Regions from separate parts of the Hydrogenophaga soli genome, predicted to be linked through region 3. Evidence: predicted binding sites of a transcription regulator. Region 3 holds the regulator's gene; each other region holds the start of a gene.
The links. Region 3 encodes sigma-54, which starts transcription at its own class of promoters, with help from an activator protein. Its sites were predicted from a motif close to TGGCANGNAANCTGCTTT; they were not measured.
Positions count from the first base shown of each region.

Region 1: ACYVB7_RS00470 (CmpA/NrtA family ABC transporter substrate-binding protein) is a predicted target of sigma-54. The motif match lies at 1,283-1,300, and genes of this name have one in related genera.
Region 2: nifB (nitrogenase cofactor biosynthesis protein NifB) is a predicted target of sigma-54. The motif match lies at 1,759-1,776, and genes of this name have one in related genera.
Region 4: ACYVB7_RS14575 (pilin) is a predicted target of sigma-54. The motif match lies at 1,874-1,891, and genes of this name have one in related genera.

Region 1 covers NZ_BAAHAK010000001.1:111,804-116,426, reverse strand. Annotated here, with positions in the region: gene ACYVB7_RS00480 (nitrate- and nitrite sensing domain-containing protein) at 1-832, shown strand, start outside; gene ACYVB7_RS00475 (hypothetical protein) at 858-1,070, opposite strand; gene ACYVB7_RS00470 (CmpA/NrtA family ABC transporter substrate-binding protein) at 1,445-2,782, shown strand; gene ntrB (ABC transporter permease) at 2,794-3,753, shown strand; gene ACYVB7_RS00460 (ABC transporter ATP-binding protein) at 3,750-4,577, shown strand.
Region 2 covers NZ_BAAHAK010000003.1:307,765-312,387, reverse strand. Annotated here, with positions in the region: gene ACYVB7_RS07250 (4Fe-4S binding protein) at 1-42, opposite strand, end outside; gene nifB (nitrogenase cofactor biosynthesis protein NifB) at 103-1,713, opposite strand; gene ACYVB7_RS07240 (trypsin-like peptidase domain-containing protein) at 2,004-3,938, shown strand; gene ACYVB7_RS07235 (SMP-30/gluconolactonase/LRE family protein) at 4,025-4,623, shown strand, end outside.
Region 3 covers NZ_BAAHAK010000002.1:32,578-37,200, forward strand. Annotated here, with positions in the region: gene lptA (lipopolysaccharide transport periplasmic protein LptA) at 1-527, shown strand, start outside; gene lptB (LPS export ABC transporter ATP-binding protein) at 593-1,315, shown strand; gene ACYVB7_RS03325 (RNA polymerase factor sigma-54) at 1,323-2,921, shown strand; gene ACYVB7_RS03330 (glycosyl hydrolase family 8) at 2,939-3,958, opposite strand; gene ACYVB7_RS03335 (M48 family metallopeptidase) at 3,963-4,623, opposite strand, start outside.
Region 4 covers NZ_BAAHAK010000008.1:51,992-56,614, forward strand. Annotated here, with positions in the region: gene ACYVB7_RS14570 (CHASE2 domain-containing protein) at 1-1,751, shown strand, start outside; gene ACYVB7_RS14575 (pilin) at 1,939-2,364, shown strand; gene ACYVB7_RS14580 (sulfatase-like hydrolase/transferase) at 2,336-4,111, shown strand; gene ACYVB7_RS14585 (fused MFS/spermidine synthase) at 4,087-4,623, shown strand, end outside.

The DNA.
Region 1 (4,623 bases), on a different contig from region 3:
CTCCCGCCTGCTGGTGGCCCTGTTCAACCACATGCAGGGCAAGGAATGGGCCGGGCAGGAGCGTGCCGTGGGCACCGCCATGTGGGCCAGCGGCCAGGCCGATGCCGACACCCATCAGCGGCTGCAGCACCTCATCGAACTGCAAGACAAGTGCCTGCGCGTGTTTGCCGACTTTGCCCCGCCCGCGGTGCTTCAACTCACCGCCCGCCCGGCCCACACCCGCCACCAGACCGAGCTGGAGCACCTGCGCCAACAAGCCCTGGCCGCCCCCGACGGTTCGGCGCTGGACCCCGAACTCAACACCACCTGGTTTGACTGCTGCACCGCCCGCATCGACGACCTGAAGGTGGTGGAAGACCGGCTCACACAAGAGCTGGTCGCCCTGTGCCAACAGCGCATGACCCTGGCCCAGCAGGAGTTGGAGCGCCTGCAACGCTGGGCCCAGGGCCAGGGCGAAGACCAGCCCACCGCCTCAGCCCTGGCCTTCTTCGCCGCCACCCCTGCGCTGGAGCCCGCGCCGTTTGCGGGCGAGGCCAACCCCCACACCCCCCACCCGCGGCACGAGGTGGAGCGCTCCATCCTGGACCTGGTGCACGAGCAATCGCAACGGCTGCAAGCCATGGAAGCCGAGCTGGACACCGTGCGCGCCAGCTTGAACGAACGCAAACTGATTGAACGTGCCAAGGGCGTGCTGATGGCCCACCGCCGCCTGAGCGAAGAAGACGCCCACCGCTTCCTGCGTCAAACCGCCATGAGCCAGAACCGCCGCCTGGTGGACGTGGCCGACGCCCTGCTGTCCATGGCCGACGTGCTGCCGCCCGCCGCGGGCTGAGCGGCTTGCCACCGCGGCGCAAGCCTCACTGATCCGCCGCCGCGTTGCGCGCCTGCCCGGCCTGCAACGCCTGGTTCAGGTCTTTTTGAACCTTGTCCATCTGCGCCTTGGCCTGCTGGGCCTGTTGCGCTTGCAACTGGGCGGAAGTGGCCGCGGTGCTGGCCACATCGGCCCCGCACCCGGCCAGCAGGGAGGCGGCCAAGGCCAGCAAGGGCAGGGATTTGAACGGTGAACGCATGGGGGCCTCCAGACCGAAAACGCTTTGGAAAGCGCTTTTTATATCCCGCCCTTCACCCGGCCTCCCGTTCCGTCCGCACGGGCGTGGAGCGCACCCAAGCCGTGCACCCCATGCACACACACGCCCCACGCGGCCCCGGGCATGCACAACAACGCAGCATGCCCGTGGCCGCGATGGCCCGAAAACCGGCCCAAACCCCCATCCCCACGGGCTGGCACGCAACCTGCTTGTGCTGAAGCAACCCCACCGCGCACCAATGGCGGTGCACGGTGGGGAAAACGGACAACGGCGTCCATCCCCCGGCCTTCAGCGGTCGGGGTGATGGACGCCGTTTTTGTTTTTCCGGCCCCGGTTTTTTGTTCCAGGAGTTGACCATGCGCCCCACGACCAGCCCCCTGCCCCCTGCCGCAGCAGCGGACACCGCACGCCCCCTGGGCCAACCCGCAACCGCAGCAGCCCAGACAGCAGACACCGCCCCGGCCAGCGCCAGCCGCCGCAGCCTGCTCAAACAAGGCGCTGCCGTGGCCGGGGGGGCACTGTTTGGCGGCCTGGGTTACCAGCCGGTGTGGGCCGCGGGCTCGGATGCGCCCGAGAAGAAGGAAGTGAAGATCGGCTTCATCCCCCTGACCGACTGCGCCAGCGTGGTCATGGCCAGCGTGCTGGGCATTGACCAGAAGTACGGCGTGAAGATCATCCCCAGCAAGGAGGCCAGCTGGCCCGGCGTGCGCGACAAGCTGGTCAACGGCGAGCTGGACTTTGCCCATGTGTTGTACGGCCTGGTCTACGGCGTGCACCTGGGCGTGAGCGGCCCCAAGAAAGACATGGCCGTGCTGATGACGCTCAACCACAACGGCCAGGCCATCACCCTCAGCAAGAAGCTGGCCGACAAGGGCGCGGTGGACGGGGCCAGCCTGGCCAAGCTGATGCAGAGCGACAAGCGCGAATACACCTTTGCCCAGACCTTCCCCACCGGCACCCACGCCATGTGGCTGTACTACTGGCTGGCCACCCATGGCATCCACCCCATGAAGGACGCCAAGATCATCACCGTGCCCCCGCCGCAAATGGTGGCCAACATGCGCGTGGGCAACATGGACGGCTACTGCGTGGGCGAGCCCTGGGGCCACCGCGCCATCATGGACGGCATCGGCATCACCGGCACCACCACCCAGGACATCTGGCAAGACCACCCCGAAAAGGTGCTGGGCGCCACGGGTGAATACGCCAAAAAGTACCCCAACACCTGCCGTGCGGTGACCGCCGCCATCCTGGAAGCGGGCAAGTGGATCGACGCGGGCTTGCAGAACAAGCTGAAGATGGCCGAAACCATCGCCGACAAGGCCTATGTCAACACCGGGGTGGACGCCATCAACCAGCGCATCCTGGGCCGCTACCAGAACGGCCTGGGCAAGACCTGGGACGACCCCAACCACATGAAGTTCTACAACGACGGCGCGGTGAACTTCCCCTACCTGAGCGACGGCATGTGGTTCCTGACCCAGCACAAGCGCTGGGGCCTGCTGAAGGACCACCCCGACTACCTGGGTGTGGCCAAGGCCATCAACCAGATCGACCTGTACAAGGACGCCGCCGCCGCCAGCAAGACCCCGCTGCCCAAGAGCGACATGCGCAGCCACAAGCTGGTGGACGGCGTGGTGTGGGACGGCAAGGACCCCGCCAAGTACGCCGACGGCTTCAAGGTCAAGGTCTGAGGAGAAACACCATGGTCAGCGCCGTGTTCCACGGGCCGCTGGAGGGGGCTGCTGTCCCTTCCACCGGCCACCCCAAGCCCCCCAATGCAATGAATTCAGTAGCACACACACCAACTATTAAAAGCGCAGAAGGCCAAAAAAGCTTGAAGCCTGTGGCCAGCACCACTCGCGCCACCCCCTCGCGCTTTGACGGGCGCGAGCTGGCCCTGCGCATCCTCCCCCCGCTCATGGGCCTGGGCCTGCTGGTGGGCCTGTGGGCGCTGGTGTCCATCAGCACCGGCAGCGCCATCCCCAGCCCGCTGGAAACCTGGGGCCAAGCGGTGCAGGTGTTTGCCGACCCGTTCTACCGCAACGGCCCCAACGACCAGGGCGTGGGCTGGAACGTGTTGCAGTCGCTGCAGCGCGTGGCCGTGGGCTTCGGGCTGGCGGCACTGGTGGGCATTCCGGCGGGGTTTGCCATTGGGCGCTTTGAGTTTTTGAGCCGCATGTGCAATCCCATCATCAGCCTGCTGCGCCCGGTGTCACCGCTGGCCTGGCTGCCCATCGGGTTGCTGGTGTTCAAGGGGGCCAACCCGGCGGCCATCTGGACCATCTTCATCTGCTCTATCTGGCCCATGGTCATCAACACCGCGGTGGGCGTGCAGCGCGTGCCGCAGGACTACCTGAACGTGGCCCGGGTGCTCAACCTCAGCGAATGGAAGGTGCTCACCAAGATTTTGTTCCCCGCCGTGCTGCCCTACATGCTGACCGGGGTGCGTCTGGCCGTGGGCACGGCGTGGCTGGTGATCGTGGCCGCCGAAATGCTGACCGGCGGCGTGGGCATCGGCTTTTGGGTGTGGGACGAGTGGAACAACCTGAACGTCAAAAACATCATCGTGGCCATCTTCGTCATCGGCATCGTCGGCCTGGTGCTGGAGTTTGCGCTCATCAAGCTGGCTTCGGCCTTCACGTTCGACGAGGTGAAATCATGAACAACCCCAGCAAGTACATCGAAATCCAGGGCGTGGGCCAGACCTTCAAGACCAAGAAAGGCCCGTTCACCGCCCTGCGCGACATCGACCTGAGCATTGCCAAGGGCGAATTCGTGGCCCTCATCGGCCACTCGGGCTGCGGCAAGTCCACCCTGCTCAACCTGATTGCCGGACTCACCACCCCCACCTCCGGCACGCTGCTGTGCGCCAACCGCGAGATTGCCGGCCCCGGCCCTGAGCGGGCGGTGGTGTTCCAGAACCACTCGCTGCTGCCCTGGCTGACCTGTTTTGACAACGTCTACCTGGGCGTGGAGCGGGTGTTCGGCCAACGCAACCCCGGCGCGCCCGCCGAGACCAAGGCCCAGCTGATGGCCCGCACCGACGCCGCTCTGGCCCTGGTGGGCCTGACCCACGCGGCGCAAAAACGCCCCGGCGAAATCAGCGGCGGCATGAAGCAGCGCGTGGGCATTGCCCGCGCCCTGGCCATGGAGCCCAAGGTGCTGCTGATGGACGAGCCCTTTGGCGCACTGGACGCCCTCACCCGCGCCAAGCTGCAAGACGAGCTGCTGGACATCGTGGCCCGCACCCAAAGCACGGTGGTGATGGTGACGCACGACGTGGACGAGGCGGTGCTGCTGTCCGACAAGATCGTGATGATGACCAATGGTCCGGCAGCCACCATCGGCGAGGTGCTGCACGTGGACCTGCCCCGCCCCCGCAGCCGCGTGGCCCTGGCCGACAGCCCCGACTACCTGGGCTACCGCAAGGCCGTCATCGACTTCCTCTACACCCGCCAGGCCCACGTGGAAAAGGAGGCCGCATGACCGACCTGTCCACCCCCGGTGCCGCCGCCTTGCACGACGCCTCCCC
Region 2 (4,623 bases), on a different contig from region 3:
CGAGCAGGCGGTGCAGGTGGAGGAGATGATCTTCAGGGCCATGGCGTTGCTCCTTGGGTGGGTTGAGGGGAAATGCGGTGTGTGCGGTGGCGCAGCAGGTGTTCAGGCGGCCTGGGCCAGGCCGTCGGTGCCCTGGGTGAAGGCCCCTTGGCGAATCTGGGCGTCGCCCCGGGCCTGGTGCACGGTGGCCCCGCTGGCCACGCGGGTGCGGTAGTCGGCAAACCAGTCGAGGGCGGCTTTTTCGATGAACTCGCCCACGTACTGGTCCACGGGCTCGATGCCGGCGTCTCGCAGCTCGTCCTTGGGACAGGCACCGATCTTGGCCACCAGCACGGCGTGGCAGTCGTTGATGGCGCGCACCACCGAGGGCAACTGCTCGTCGTCGCCATACCCGCCTTGGCAGTACTGGTCCACCCGACGGTGACCCACGAACAGGGCCTGGGCCGCAGACACTTCAAAAATCTGGAACTCGGTCACATGGCCAAAGTGCTCATTCACCCGGCCCCCGCCCTGCGTGGCCACGGCCACCAGCACCTTCAGGTCGGCCGCGGCGTCCAGCGCGGTGGACGAGGCCAGCGCCTCCTGCTTGGCGGCGTGTTGGGCCTGGCGTTCGGTTTCCACCTGTTCCTGGTACACACGGCGGCGTTCCAGGTCGTAGGTGATCTCCATCTGGTCCACCTTGTCCTGGGTGAACTCTTCGCTGCGGTCTTCGCCCAGCAGGCCCACGGCGTCGGCCCGGCACTGGCGGCAGTGGCGCATGAGGTTGGCACCGCCCGCGCAGGCGTCCTGCACGGTCTTCAGCTCCTGGGCGGTGGGGCCGCGCTGGCCGGTCAGGCCGAACACGGTGCCATGCTCGGCCTCGGAGATGAGGGGCATGATGTTGTGCAGGAAGGCCCCGCGCTTCTTCACCTCGCGGTTGACCTCGATCAGGTGCTCGTCGTTGATGCCGGGGATGAGGACCGAGTTGATCTTGGTCAGCACGCCGCGGGCGGTCAGCATCTCCAGGCCCAGCATCTGGCGCTCGTGCAGGATGCGGGCGGCCTCCACGCCGTGGTAGCGCTTGTGGTTGAAGAAGATCCAGGGGTAGATCTTTGCGCCCACTTCCGGGTCCACCATGTTGATGGTGATGGTGACGTGGTCCACGTTGTACTTGACGATCTCGTCCACGTAATCGGGCAGGGCCAGGCCGTTGGTGGACAGGCACAGCTTGATGTCGGGCGCGGTTTCCTGCAGCTGGCGGAAGGTTTCAAAGGTCTTGGCCGGGTTGGCCAGGCTGTCGCCCGGGCCGGCCACGCCCAGCACCGTCATCTGCGGGATTTCGCTGGCCACGGCCAGCACCTTCTTCACGGCCTGATCGGGCGTGAGCTTTTGCGACACCACGCCGGGGCGGCTTTCGTTGGAGCAGTCGTACTTGCGGTTGCAGTAGTTGCACTGGATGTTGCAGGCCGGGGCCACGGCCACATGCATGCGGGCGTAGTGGTGGTGGGCTTCTTCCGAGTAGCAGGGGTGGTTCTTGACCTTGTCCCAGATCTCGGCGGGCATGTCGTCAGGCCCGGCGGACGAGCCGCAGCTGGCCTTGCCCGAACCGCCGCTGGTGCCGCAGCCGCTGGCCGCGGGCTGGGGCGGGGCGATGGGCTCGCCCAGGCGTTGGATCTTGCCCAGGCTCACATAGGTGGGGCTGGGGGCGGTGCCGACAGGCGCGTGAGCTGGCATGGGGAACCTTTCCTTGCAACCGGCGTTGGTTGCTTGGTTCCTGCCTAAGCCAATTTCATGCCACGGCGTTTGTCATTGAAAATCAAGCACTTGCTGTTTTTGTCGGGTGTCGGACATGCCACAAAACCGCGGTTTGTGGGGGTGGGTTGTCGGGCTTACGACACAGGGGGAATGGGGTGGCTGGCCGCAGAATTTAAAAACAATGAAATGTCAACTCCCTCAAATGGGGGAGTGGCTGGGGCGGCCAGGCGGCGTACTATGCCCAGCATTTTTTTGTTTGAAGGGACATCGTGAAGCTGTTTTCTGTACGCAACCCGTTGATTCGGGGCACGCTGGGCGTGGCCATGGCGGCCATGCTTTGGGCGCAAGGAACTTCTTGGGCTGCCGATGGCGTGGTGGACAAGGTGGAGGCGCTCTCAATTCCTGCGCGTGAGGTCAAGCAAGAAACCCGCGCGGGTTTTGCCGTGGACACCCACACCTTTGTCTACCGCCTGCCCGAGGCCAGCGAGACCGAACGGGAACGAGGCCGTAGCGCTGCCCCTCGTTCAGGTGGTGAAGTGCCGCAGATCGGTTTTGCCCGCCAGACGGGCGAGCTGAAGCAAGCCGCCTACGTGGCGCAGCACCTGAACTGGACCGTGCAACCCAATGGCGATCGGGTGGCCACATTGCAGGTGGCCTCACCTGCGGCGCAGGGCCTGCGCCTGGCCTTGGTGTTCGACAAGCTGGACCCCCGGGTTCGCCTGGCGGTGTCGGACAAGGCACAGACCCACCTGGGCGTGTTCACCGGGGCCGATGTCATCGACCAGGTGGCCCAAGCCGGTGGCATCAGGGTGGGCAGCACCCAGGCATACCACTGGGTCTCGCCCGTGGCGTTGGGCGAGAGCCTGTCCATCCAGTTCACCGTGCCCGCGCAGGTGGGTGCCAATGGCTTGTCTTTTGGCGTGGAGTGGGTGTCGCACCTGACGGTGTCGCCGTTGGCTGAACGCTTGCAGCCGCAGGCCGCATCGTTGGCGTGCGAAAAGAGCATTGCGTGTGGCTCCACCGCCGAACAAACCACGGGCAAAAGCGTGGCGCGCATGGTGTTCACCGACCCGTCCACCGGTTCCTCGTACACCTGCACGGGCACGTTGCTGAACAACACCCAGCAGGATTGGGCTCCCTACTTCCTCACGGCCCACCATTGCATTTCCACGCAGGCCGAGGCGTCCACGCTCCAGACCTACTGGTTCTACCAGGCGGCCGTGTGTGGGGTGGACGTTCCCAGCAACAGCCTCGTCTCGGTGTCGGGTGGGGGCTCGTTGCTCTACACCAGTGCCGACACCGATACCACGCTGCTGCGCCTGAACCAGAGTGCGCCCAGTGCGGCCATTTGGGCGGGTTGGTATTCGCGGCAAGTGGGGTTGTCCAACACGGTGTTTGGCATTCACCACCCGCATGGCGACTTGAAGAAAATCAGCAGCGGGATCAATGCCACGTACGCCACTTGCGCTGACGATGCGGGGTCAACCTCCGACTTCACCTGTACCACGGGGGCTGACGTGTCCGTGGCCAAATTCCATGTGGTGGGCTATAGCGAGGGCACCACCGAGCCCGGCAGCAGTGGCTCTGCACTGTTCCTCAACATGGGAGGCAGCCACTATGTGGTGGGGCAGCTCAAAGGGGGTAATGGCAAGTGCACCACGTCTTCCACCGAGATTGGGGTGGGCATTTACGGGCGGTTTGACACGGCCTTCAGCGCCGGGTTGTCGAAATGGTTGAGCCCCGCCACGACCACGGTGGCGCGGGCACCGGTTTACCGGTTCTACAACACGGCCAAAGGAACCCACTTTTTCACGGGCAGTGCCGCCGAGCGGGACTATGTGATGGCGTCCTTGCCCTCTTACACCTATGAGGGCGTGGCGTTTTATACCTACGCCAGTGCCACGGGCAGTTACAGCCCCGTCTACCGCTTCTACAACGCTGCGGCTGGAGCGCACTTTTACACCATCAGCGAGGCGGAGAAAGACTACGTTGTTGGCAACCTCTCCAGCTACAAGTATGAAGGTTCTGCTTGGTATGCCAGCACGGTCTCAGACGCGGCCAACACGCCCTTGTACCGCTTCTACAACGTGGACACCGGCTCCCACTTCTACACCACGAACGCCTCCGAGAAGGATTACGTCGTGGCCACGCTGAAGAACTATCACTATGAGGGTGTGGCGTATTACGTCTGGCCAACGCAGTGACGGGGCAACGCGTCTGTTGACCCGCTCGGCCCGAGGGCCGGGCGGGCTTGCTTTGGCTATTTCAATACAAATTCAGGGAAATCGAGATGAAACACGCGTTGTTGGACGCTGTTGCGGGTTTGTCGCGGCGGCAGGTGTTGGGTTTTGCGGGTGCTGCGGTTTTGAGTGCATGTGGCGGGGGCGGCGCGTCAGGCGCAAGCGCAGGCCGCATCACAGTGGCGGCGGGCTCGGCCTCGGGAACGGGGCCGGTGGAACAGGCCATCGGGCAAATTGGGAGCATGGCGTTTGACCCTGCAACCGGTGGTTTGGTGGTGGACACCGGCAAGGCCATCCTGCGGTATCCGGTTCGGGATGGCTCAGTGAACCTGGAGGCAGGAGTGGCGATACCGTACATGCTGTCTGACTCGAACCAAAGGCTGGTTTTAAATGACACGGTACCGGTTGCGCTTGACCCATCAGGCAACGTTTACTGTGCTGAGTGGCGTTTGGAGGGTGTGAGTTACGCATCGGGCCCCCACTATGACTCAGGGAACGTGTTTCAGGTCAGCCCGACCGGATCGGTGGTGTCGTCCGTGTCCGATCGAGCTGGCACGCTGGTGTTGCCTGACGGCATGGCCTTACTGCCCGATGGGTCGCTGGCGTTTTATGACGGCCTCAGCGGCTATCTGATGCGCTGGCAAGTGGG
Region 3 (4,623 bases):
ATGCCGAGGCCGACAGCCTGCGCTACGACGACGTGCGTCAGCTCAGCGTGTTCACCGGCAATGTGGTCATCACCAAGGGCACCATCGTCATCCGGGGCGACAAGGTCGAAGTCCGTCAGGACGCCCAGGGCAACCAGTTCGGGGTGGTCACCGGTTCAGCCGCCAAGCCCGCCTTTTTCCGCCAGAAGCGCGAGGGGTTGGACGAGTACATCGAGGGTGTGTCCGATCGCATCGACTACAACGGACAGACCGACGTGGTGCGGTTCGAGCAGCGCGCCATGCTGCGCCGCTACCGTGGAGCCACCCTGGCCGATGAAACCTCGGGCAGCCTGATCGTCTACAACAACGCCGCGGAAACCTTCTCGGTGGACGGTGGCGAGGCCAGCAAGACGCCTTCCAACCCTTCTGGCCGCGTGCGGGCGATGTTGACGCCCACGCCACGGCCTGCCGAAGGGGCTCCGGCCCCTGCGGCCACCGACCCGGCGCGTCTGCGGTCGGCCCCCGTGCTGGATGGGGTTGGCCGGTGAGCGGCGGCGCCAGTGTCCGCCTTGCCCTCGAACCCGATGCACCCCAGCCGGTGCGTCTGGAGGCGATGCACCTGCGCAAGTCCTACGGCAGCCGCAAGGTGGTCAAGGACGTGTCGCTGGCTGTCAACGAGGGGGAGGTGGTGGGCCTGCTGGGTCCCAACGGCGCGGGCAAGACCACCTCGTTTTACATGATCGTGGGCCTGGTGCGGGCCGATGGGGGTGACATCTTCCTGGACGGCCAGCCCATTGAACATCAGCCCATCCACCGCCGTTCGCGCCTGGGGTTGGGCTATCTGCCGCAGGAAGCGTCCATCTTCCGCAAGCTCAACGTCGAAGACAACGTGCGCGCCGTGCTGGAGTTGCAGCACGACGAACAGGGCAAACGCCTGTCGCCCGCGGTGGTGCAGCAGCGCCTGGACGCCCTGCTGGCCGACTTGCGGGTGGACCACCTGCGCCACTCTCCGGCGCCCGCGCTGTCGGGGGGCGAGCGGCGGCGGGTGGAAATTGCCCGGGCACTGGCCACCCAGCCCCGCTTCATCCTGCTGGACGAGCCGTTTGCCGGCATCGACCCCATCGCCGTCATCGAGATCCAGCGCATCATCGGTTTCCTGAAGGCGCGGGGCATCGGGGTGCTGATCACCGACCACAACGTGCGCGAGACGCTGGGCATTTGCGACCACGCCTACATCATCAACGACGGCACGGTGCTGGCGCAGGGCACGCCCGCCGAGATTGTGGACAACGCCGACGTGCGCCGGGTGTACCTGGGCGAACACTTCCGCATGTGATGCGCCCATGAAACAAGGCCTGTCCCTCCGCGTCTCGCAGCACCTGGCGCTCACGCCCCAGCTGCAGCAGTCCATTCGGCTGTTGCAGCTGTCCACGCTGGAGCTGGGGCAGGAGGTCGAGCAGATGCTCGACGAAAACCCCTTCCTGGAGCGTCAGGACGAGGCCGCCGAGCGCGAGTCGTTTGGCCTGGAAACCGCCGATGCCCCGGTCAGCCTGGGGGATGTGTTGTCCGAGCGCGCCATGGAAGGTGTAGCAGAAAGTTCAGGCACATCAAGCGCTGAGTCTGTTTTTGAGTCATCAAATTCTGCCGAGTCAACCCCCGAAGCCTCGTCGGGTGACGATGTCAGCCTGACCGAGCCCGACTGGTCGGGTGACGGCACCGTGGACATGCAACCCGACGACGGCGAGTGGGGCGGCGAAGCCCCCGCCCGGGGCACCGGCAGCCACGACGACGATGACACCGCCAGCGCCGCCGACCTCGCCAGTGAGCACATCACCCTGCAGGCCCACCTGCACCAGCAGGCCCTGGGCCTGCGCCTCAGCCCCGAGGAACAGGCGGCGCTGTACGCGCTGATCGAGTCGCTGGACGACGACGGCTACCTGGCCGACCCCTTGGAAGACCTGGCCGCCTCGTTCGAGCCCGGCAACCCGGACGACCTCGCCGTGCAGGAGCGCCGTGAGGCCACCGTGCAACTGCTGCGCACGGCCTTGGGCTGGCTGCAGAACATGGACCCGCCCGGGGTGGGCGCACGCGACGTGGGCGAGTGCCTGCGCTTGCAGATCAACGAACTGCGCAACACCCCCGCAGCCCGGGCCGCGCTGGCCATCTGCCAGCAACCCCTGGACCTGATGGCCCGCCGCGACACCCGCAAGCTGGCCCTGGTGTGCGGGCTGGAAGAGCCGCTGGTGCGCGAGGCGCTGGCCCTCATCACCCAGCTCGAACCCCGGCCCGGTCGCCGTTTTGCCAACCTGGAAGGCCAGATGGTGGTGCCCGATGTGCTGGTGACCCGCGCGGGGCGCGGCTTCAAGGTGCAGCTCAACCCTGAGGTCATGCCCAAGCTGCGGGTGCACGACGTGTACGCCGCCGCCCTGCGCGAAGGCCGAGGGAGCCGTGGCGACGGCGCGGGCATGCAGCAGCGCCTGCAAGAGGCGCGCTGGTTCATCAAGAACATCCAGCAGCGGTTTGACACCATCCTGCGCGTCTCCAGTGCCATCGTGGAGCGCCAACGCAACTTCTTCATGCACGGCGAGCTGGCCATGCGCCCGCTGGTGCTGCGCGAGATTGCCGACGAGCTGGGCCTGCACGAGTCCACCATCAGCCGCGTGACCACCGCCAAGTACATGGCCACGCCGTTTGGCACCTACGAGCTGAAGTACTTCTTTGGCTCCAGCCTGGGCACCGAAACCGGGGGCAACGCCTCCAGCACCGCGGTGCGGGCGCTCATCAAGCAGCTGGTGGCGGGGGAAGACCCCAAAAAGCCGCTGTCGGACAACGCCTTGTCGGACATGCTGAAAGAGCAGGGCATCGAGTGCGCCCGCCGCACCGTGGCCAAGTACCGCGAGGCGCTGAAAATCGCCCCGGCCAGCTTGCGCAAGGCGCTCTGAGCACGCGGCTTGCCGCGCTACTTGCGCCCACCCTCCCGCGCCGCCACCTCCACCAGCATGCCCAGGGTGGCCGAGTAGTAACTCTGGGCCGTCATGGGCAGGCGTGAGCTGGGCGGTTTGCCAGTGGTCAGCAGGCTTCGGATGGCCTGCACCCCGGGGTCGGCCCCGTAGCTGTCGATGGAGTTGTCCTGCACGTTGGCCCAGCCGGGCAGGAAGCCGTCGCACTGGAAGTGGGTCCAGAACTTCTTGAAGCCTTCCATTCGCCCGGGGGTGGCGTGGCCCGCCCAGTGCAGGTACAGCGGCACGCGGGCTGAGTCGTAGCCATAGCGGGGCAGGCGGCTGGGGTCAGGGGCCAGCGGGTTGACCAGCAGCAGCCAGTCGGGCGGCAGGCTCCAACGGCCGAAGCGGGCCACTTCCACCAACCGCAACCCCGACGTGGTGAGGGCCTGCCACTGCGGGTGCGGATCCACCTTGTTCAGCGCCTCGAAGGCCGGAAACACCCAGTACGACAGGTTGACCACCTGCCCCTGCGGGGTGCCAAAGCCGTCCACCCCGGGTTTGATGATGGTGCCCCAGGGCGTGCCGTCCTGCACCACCTTGTCGCGGATGGCCTGGCCGATGGCCGCGGCGCGGCCTTTCAGCTCCGGCAGGTTGAAGCGCTCGGCGGCGCGTTGCAGGGCCCAGGCGATGAACAGGTCGCCGTCGGTGGCGGTGTTCATGTCGGTGATGCCGCGGCCCGGCTCCCAGCGCCAGGCAAACAGGCCGTCGGGGCGCTTGCCCAGGTTGGCTTGCGTCCAGGCCCAGATGCGTTCGAATGTGGCCTTGTCACCTGCCGCGGTGGCCAGCAGCAGGCCAAAGCCCTGACCTTCGGAGTGGCTGATGTTGCGCTGTCCGGTGTCGGTCACGCGCCCGTCGGAGGCCACGTAGGTGGCCTTCCAATCGTCCCAGCCCCGCAGGGCTTGGGCTTGGGCCTGGGCGATGGGCGGCGCGCTCAGTCCCAGCAGAACGGCGCAGCGCAGCAACGAGCGTCGATCCACGGATTCACCCCAGCTGGGTTCGCAACCGGTCGGCGCGATCCTTGGGGGCAGGATGCGTCGAGAGGATGCTGCTTGCCGTGTCGCCCGTCAACGCGGCCAGCTTGTCCAAGGCGCTGACGCATGCTTGGGGGGTGTACTTGCGGTTGCGCATGAAGTTCAGTGCGTAGTCATCCGCCTCACGTTCGTTGGATTGAGAGTGCTGTGCCTTGACCACTTTTTCAAACAAATCGCCCAGCGCGGAGCTGGCCAACGCCCCCACGCGGGTGTTGCTGGATTCCACGCCTTTGCGCAAGGCGCTGGTGCGCAGGGCCGTCTGCATGCGCGCTTTGGAGTGACCCGATTTCACGTGGCCAATTTCGTGGCCAATCACGTACCGAACCTCGTCGTCGGTGAATGCATCCATCAGCCCGGAATACACACGGATCGTGCCATTGGCCATGGCAAAAGCATTGATTTGCGGTGTGATGTAGACCTTGAAGTTCAAGCGCAAGCCGTCATAGGTTTGCAGGCCCTTCACCATTTTGGACAGCCGTTGGGCGTAGGGGCTGTTGTTGGGGGCCACTTGATTCTGATGATCCATTTCCGTGGTCATTTGATCGAAGTAGCTTTGCAGCTCGGCATCGGTGATGGACTCGGCTTTGGCCAAGTCCTGTCCTGCTTCAAAA
Region 4 (4,623 bases), on a different contig from region 3:
ACGAAAAGAGTTTGGCCGAGCAAGGTCGGTGGCCTTGGTCTCGCACGGTGTTGGCTGATCTGACGGACCGCCTGTTTGATGACCAGCACGTGGCGGTGGTCGGTTTTGACATGGTGTTTGCCGAACCCGAGCAGTCATCCGACACCCTGTTGCCCGATGAGCGTTTCGCCCAGAGCATGACGGGCCGCCGGGTGGTGCTCGGGCATTACTTCAGCTCGGATCGCCAGGGGCAGCATGGTGGGCAACTTCCTCGTTCCGTCATGACCACTCACGATCTCCGTGGGGCACGTGTGGTGTCTTGGGACGGCTACGGTGCCAATGTGCCCGGTCTCATGTCTGCCGCATGGGATGGGGGTGCGTTCAATGCCCTGGTGGATGATGACGGCGTCATCCGGGCGGTGCCCTTGGTGTCCGAATACCGGGGGCACATTTACGCGTCGTTCGCGTTGAGCGTGTTTCGTGCTTTGTTGGGCCCCACGTCCGTCGAGCCGGGTTTTGCCGGGGGGGGCGTGGATCGTTTGGTGTTGCGCCAGGCGGCACAGGCGCTTGCCGTCCCCGTGGACGCACGGCTCAGCACGCTGGTGCCTTACCGGGGTCCAGGCGGACCCAGCGGCGGCTCTTACACGTATGTGTCAGCGTCCGACATCCTCCATCGACGGGTGCCCGCGAACGCACTGCAAGGCAAGGTGGTGTTGGTGGGCACTTCGGTGCCGGGTTTGCAGGATGTGCGCGTCACCCCTGTCGGCCCAGCGTACCCTGGGGTGGAAGTACACGCCAACCTGATTTCAGGTTTTCTGGATGGCAACGCCCCCACGCGGCCCGACTACGCGCCCGGATACGAACTGGTGGTGGTGGCCTTGAGCGGGCTGCTGCTGGCCGTGGTTCTGCCGCTGGTGTCGCCGTGGTCAGCCGTGGGCTTGCTGTTGGGTGTGTGGGGTTGTTTGGTTGGGTTGAACACCTGGCTGTACATGGTCCATGGCCTGGTCATGCCCTTGGCGGGCGGCCTGTTCATGGTGGTGTTGTCGTTCGGGCTTCACATGGCCCATGGGTACCTGACGGAGAGCCGATCCAAGCGCCATTTGGCGGAGCTGTTTGGCAGCTATGTGCCGCCGGAACTGGTCAATGAAATGCTCAAAGACCCAGGCCGCTACACCATGCAGGCCGAAGAGCGTGACCTGACGGTGATGTTCTGCGACATCCAGGGCTTTACCCTCATGGCCGAAAGCCTTCCCCCCTCCACACTCCAAGCCCTGTTGAACCATGTGTTCAATGAACTGGGTCATGTCATTCGGGCCCATGGCGGCACCATCGACAAACACATGGGGGACTGTGTCATGGCGTTCTGGGGGGCACCCGTGCCATGTGAGGACCACGCCCACCAAGCCGTTAAAGCGGCCTTGGCCATCGTGGATGCCATGGAGTCCATCAACCGCCACGGTCAGGCAGTGGGTTGGCCGTTTCTGCGGGTGGGTGTGGGCATCAACACCGGCAAGGTGCTGGTGGGTGACATGGGCTCAGACGTGCGGCGGGCGTACACGGTGATTGGAGATGCGGTGAACGTGGCCGCACGATTGCAAGAGTTGACGCGTGTGCATGGCGCAGATGTGTTGGTGGGCGAGGCCACACAGCGGCAAGTGATGCGTTTCCATCCAAAGGGATGGCTTTGGACGGATCGGGGCGAGGCGGTCTTGCGGGGGAAAGCGGGCGGCGTGTGTGTGTTTGGCGTGAGTCGTGGGGATCAAGGATTCTGAAGGACAAAAAATGTCAGTCCTCTGCGACCTTGCTCAGTGTCGTTGCACAAAAACGTTTGCCAACACTGGGTGTAAACGCTCAAACAGGGTCCAAAAATGTCATCTTTTCAGCGCATCAGGTGTGGCACGGATGATGCTGTAGGTATCACGCGTCGATGTTGACGGTGACTCAACCAGGAGTGTGGAAATGAGAAAGACGGTTCAAAAGGGTTTCACCCTGATCGAATTGATGATCGTCGTGGCGATCATCGGTATTTTGGCTGCAGTGGCATTGCCTGCGTATCAGGATTACACGGTGCGCGGTCGCGTCAGTGAACTTGCCATTATGGCTTCTGCCGCCAAGGTTACTGTTACAGAAAATATTTCTTCTAATGGGGGGACAATTGCCGCTGGTTCGTGTTTGGGTGTTGCCACATTCAGCACACCATCCAAGAACACTGCTAGCTTGGCGTGCGCTGATGCTAGTGGCGTTGTCACTGTTACCGGAACAGCTGCCGCTCAGAACGTTGTGCTGACTTACACCCCGGTTGTTGATACTGGAAAGGTAAAGTGGACCTGCACTACGCCAGCAGGGAATTTTAAGTATGTTCCCACTGAGTGCCGTGCCAGCTGAATATCGTCTAGCTGAAAAAAAGCCCCGCAGTGATGCGGGGCTTTTTTTGCATATGTCTTACCCATATATTTCGCAGATTTGGATTTTATTTCTGCTTTCCCCTAATCTAATATGGGCATATTTTGCTAATAATTTTTTTGATTCACTAATTCGTGGTGTGCCACCGTCTTTCGCGTTGGTAGTGGTGGTATTGGCGTGGTTTAGACGTTTAAAGTGGTTTTTTTTGATATTTCTTCCATTTTACGCCTTGCTTCCATTTGAGGTATTTTATGTGATTAGGTATCACGAGCCAAGTAACTCTAATGTATTGGCTGTAATTTTTGAGTCAAGTTATTCTGAGGCAAGTCAATACGTAGGCTTGCTATGGATTGTGGTACTTGTGCTGGCTATGTTGGCTATTGTTGCTTTGACGATAAAGATATCGAGAAGAAATGATGTATTTCAAAGAAGTAGAGCTTTGCAGTGGATTGGTTACGCAGGTCTGCTTCCTTTGATTCAATACGGATGGCTGGAATGGGATTGGAATGCGAAAAAAGACAATTTTTTCGATATTCAAACGGATGGTGTAAAGGAAAATATATCCCCTGTCACCGATGTTTCCACTCCTGCAGGGGCGATGCTAAGTGATTCTTATCCTGTTGGCGTGTTTTTTAGATTTCGGGATTATTTGGGAGAGCGGACTCGAACTAAGGCGGCAGCTACAGCAATTCAAACATACAAATTTCATGTTGTATCGAATAATGACATCGCTCGTGAGGAGGTGTATGTGCTGATAATTGGAGAGTCTTCCAGGCCGGATCATTGGGGTTTAAATGGATATTCACGAGATACGACACCCAGGCTGAATTCCATGTCCAATTTGGTGAGTTTCCGAAATGTAGTGTCTTCTTGGCAAGCAACCCGTCGTGCGGTACCTGTAATTTTGGTGGGATTTCAAGCTAATAACCATGTGGCCGCGGCAGGGAGGCCATCAATTGTCAGTCTCTTTAAGCAGGCTGGGTTTAAAACATATTGGATATCCAATCAAGCCAAACTGGGAATCCATGATTCGATCATTTCGGTGCATTCGCATGAGGCTGATGAGGTATATTTTACGAATCTGGCTGATCATACACAGCAAGGTAACTTCGATTACGAGGTTGTGAATATATTTAGGAAAAAGGCTATGGAGAGGCCTGGAAAGAAGTTTTTTGTGATTCACACAATGGGGAGTCACAAAGAGTATCGCAATAGATATCCGGATGAGTTTTCCAGATATGGCGGATTAATGCCTTATAACTCAGATGTGGCGCAAGTTGATGCATATGATAATAGTGTGTTTTATACGGATAATGTGGTGTCGGAGATAATAAAAGTCGTCAATGGGGTTGGTAATTCCTACTCGGCCGTATTCTATATATCCGATCATGGGGAGAATCTGCCGGAAAATGGCTGTTCCGAAGATGGACATGGGCGTCAAAATGAAGCTGACTTCAGGGTTGCATCGTTTATTTGGTTTTCAGACGATTTGCTGAGAAATCGTCCGGAGCTCTTAATCGCGGCCAAGCGAGGAGTAGAGTTTCCATATGAATCGGTAGGTGTCCTGCACACGCTTTCAGATGTTGCGAATCTTGCATTTCCAGAATTGGATGTGAGCAGGAGTTGGATTTCAGATTCCTGGATGAGTCGCGTTCGGTGGGTGAATGCGGTTCCTGACTTTGATTTGGCCAAACGGGTGGGCGAATGCAAAAGACTGAGAATAAAGTAATTTGGATATTGGTTGTGCTTTTTTTTATATCGGGATTTTGCGCTCTGCTCTATCAAATCGCGTGGCAGAGAATGTTGTTTGCATATCTTGGGATTGAGTTGTCAGTTGTAACTGTTGTGATTTCGTCCTTTATGCTAGGACTGGGTGGGGGGGGGCTTCTGGGGGGGGTTATTGCGGATAAATTCCCAGTTAAGGCAATTGAACTGTTTGCGGCTGCTGAAGTGGGGGTCGGGATTTTTGGTTTCCTTAGTCCTGTGCTCTTTCGAGTTGTGGGGGTTAATTTGCTCGGCGAGAATATATTTGTGGTGGCATTGTTCTTGTTCTTGTTATTGCTTACGCCGACCGCGCTGATGGGGGCAACGTTGCCCATCTTGGTAACTCACGCGACCCGATGTTGGCAGCATGTAGGAAAGTCCACTGGTAGCTTCTATTCCGCAAACACGCTGGGTGCGGCACTTGGGGCAGTCTTTACTGGTTTTGGGGCCTTTAATTTTCTGACATTAAACTGGGTC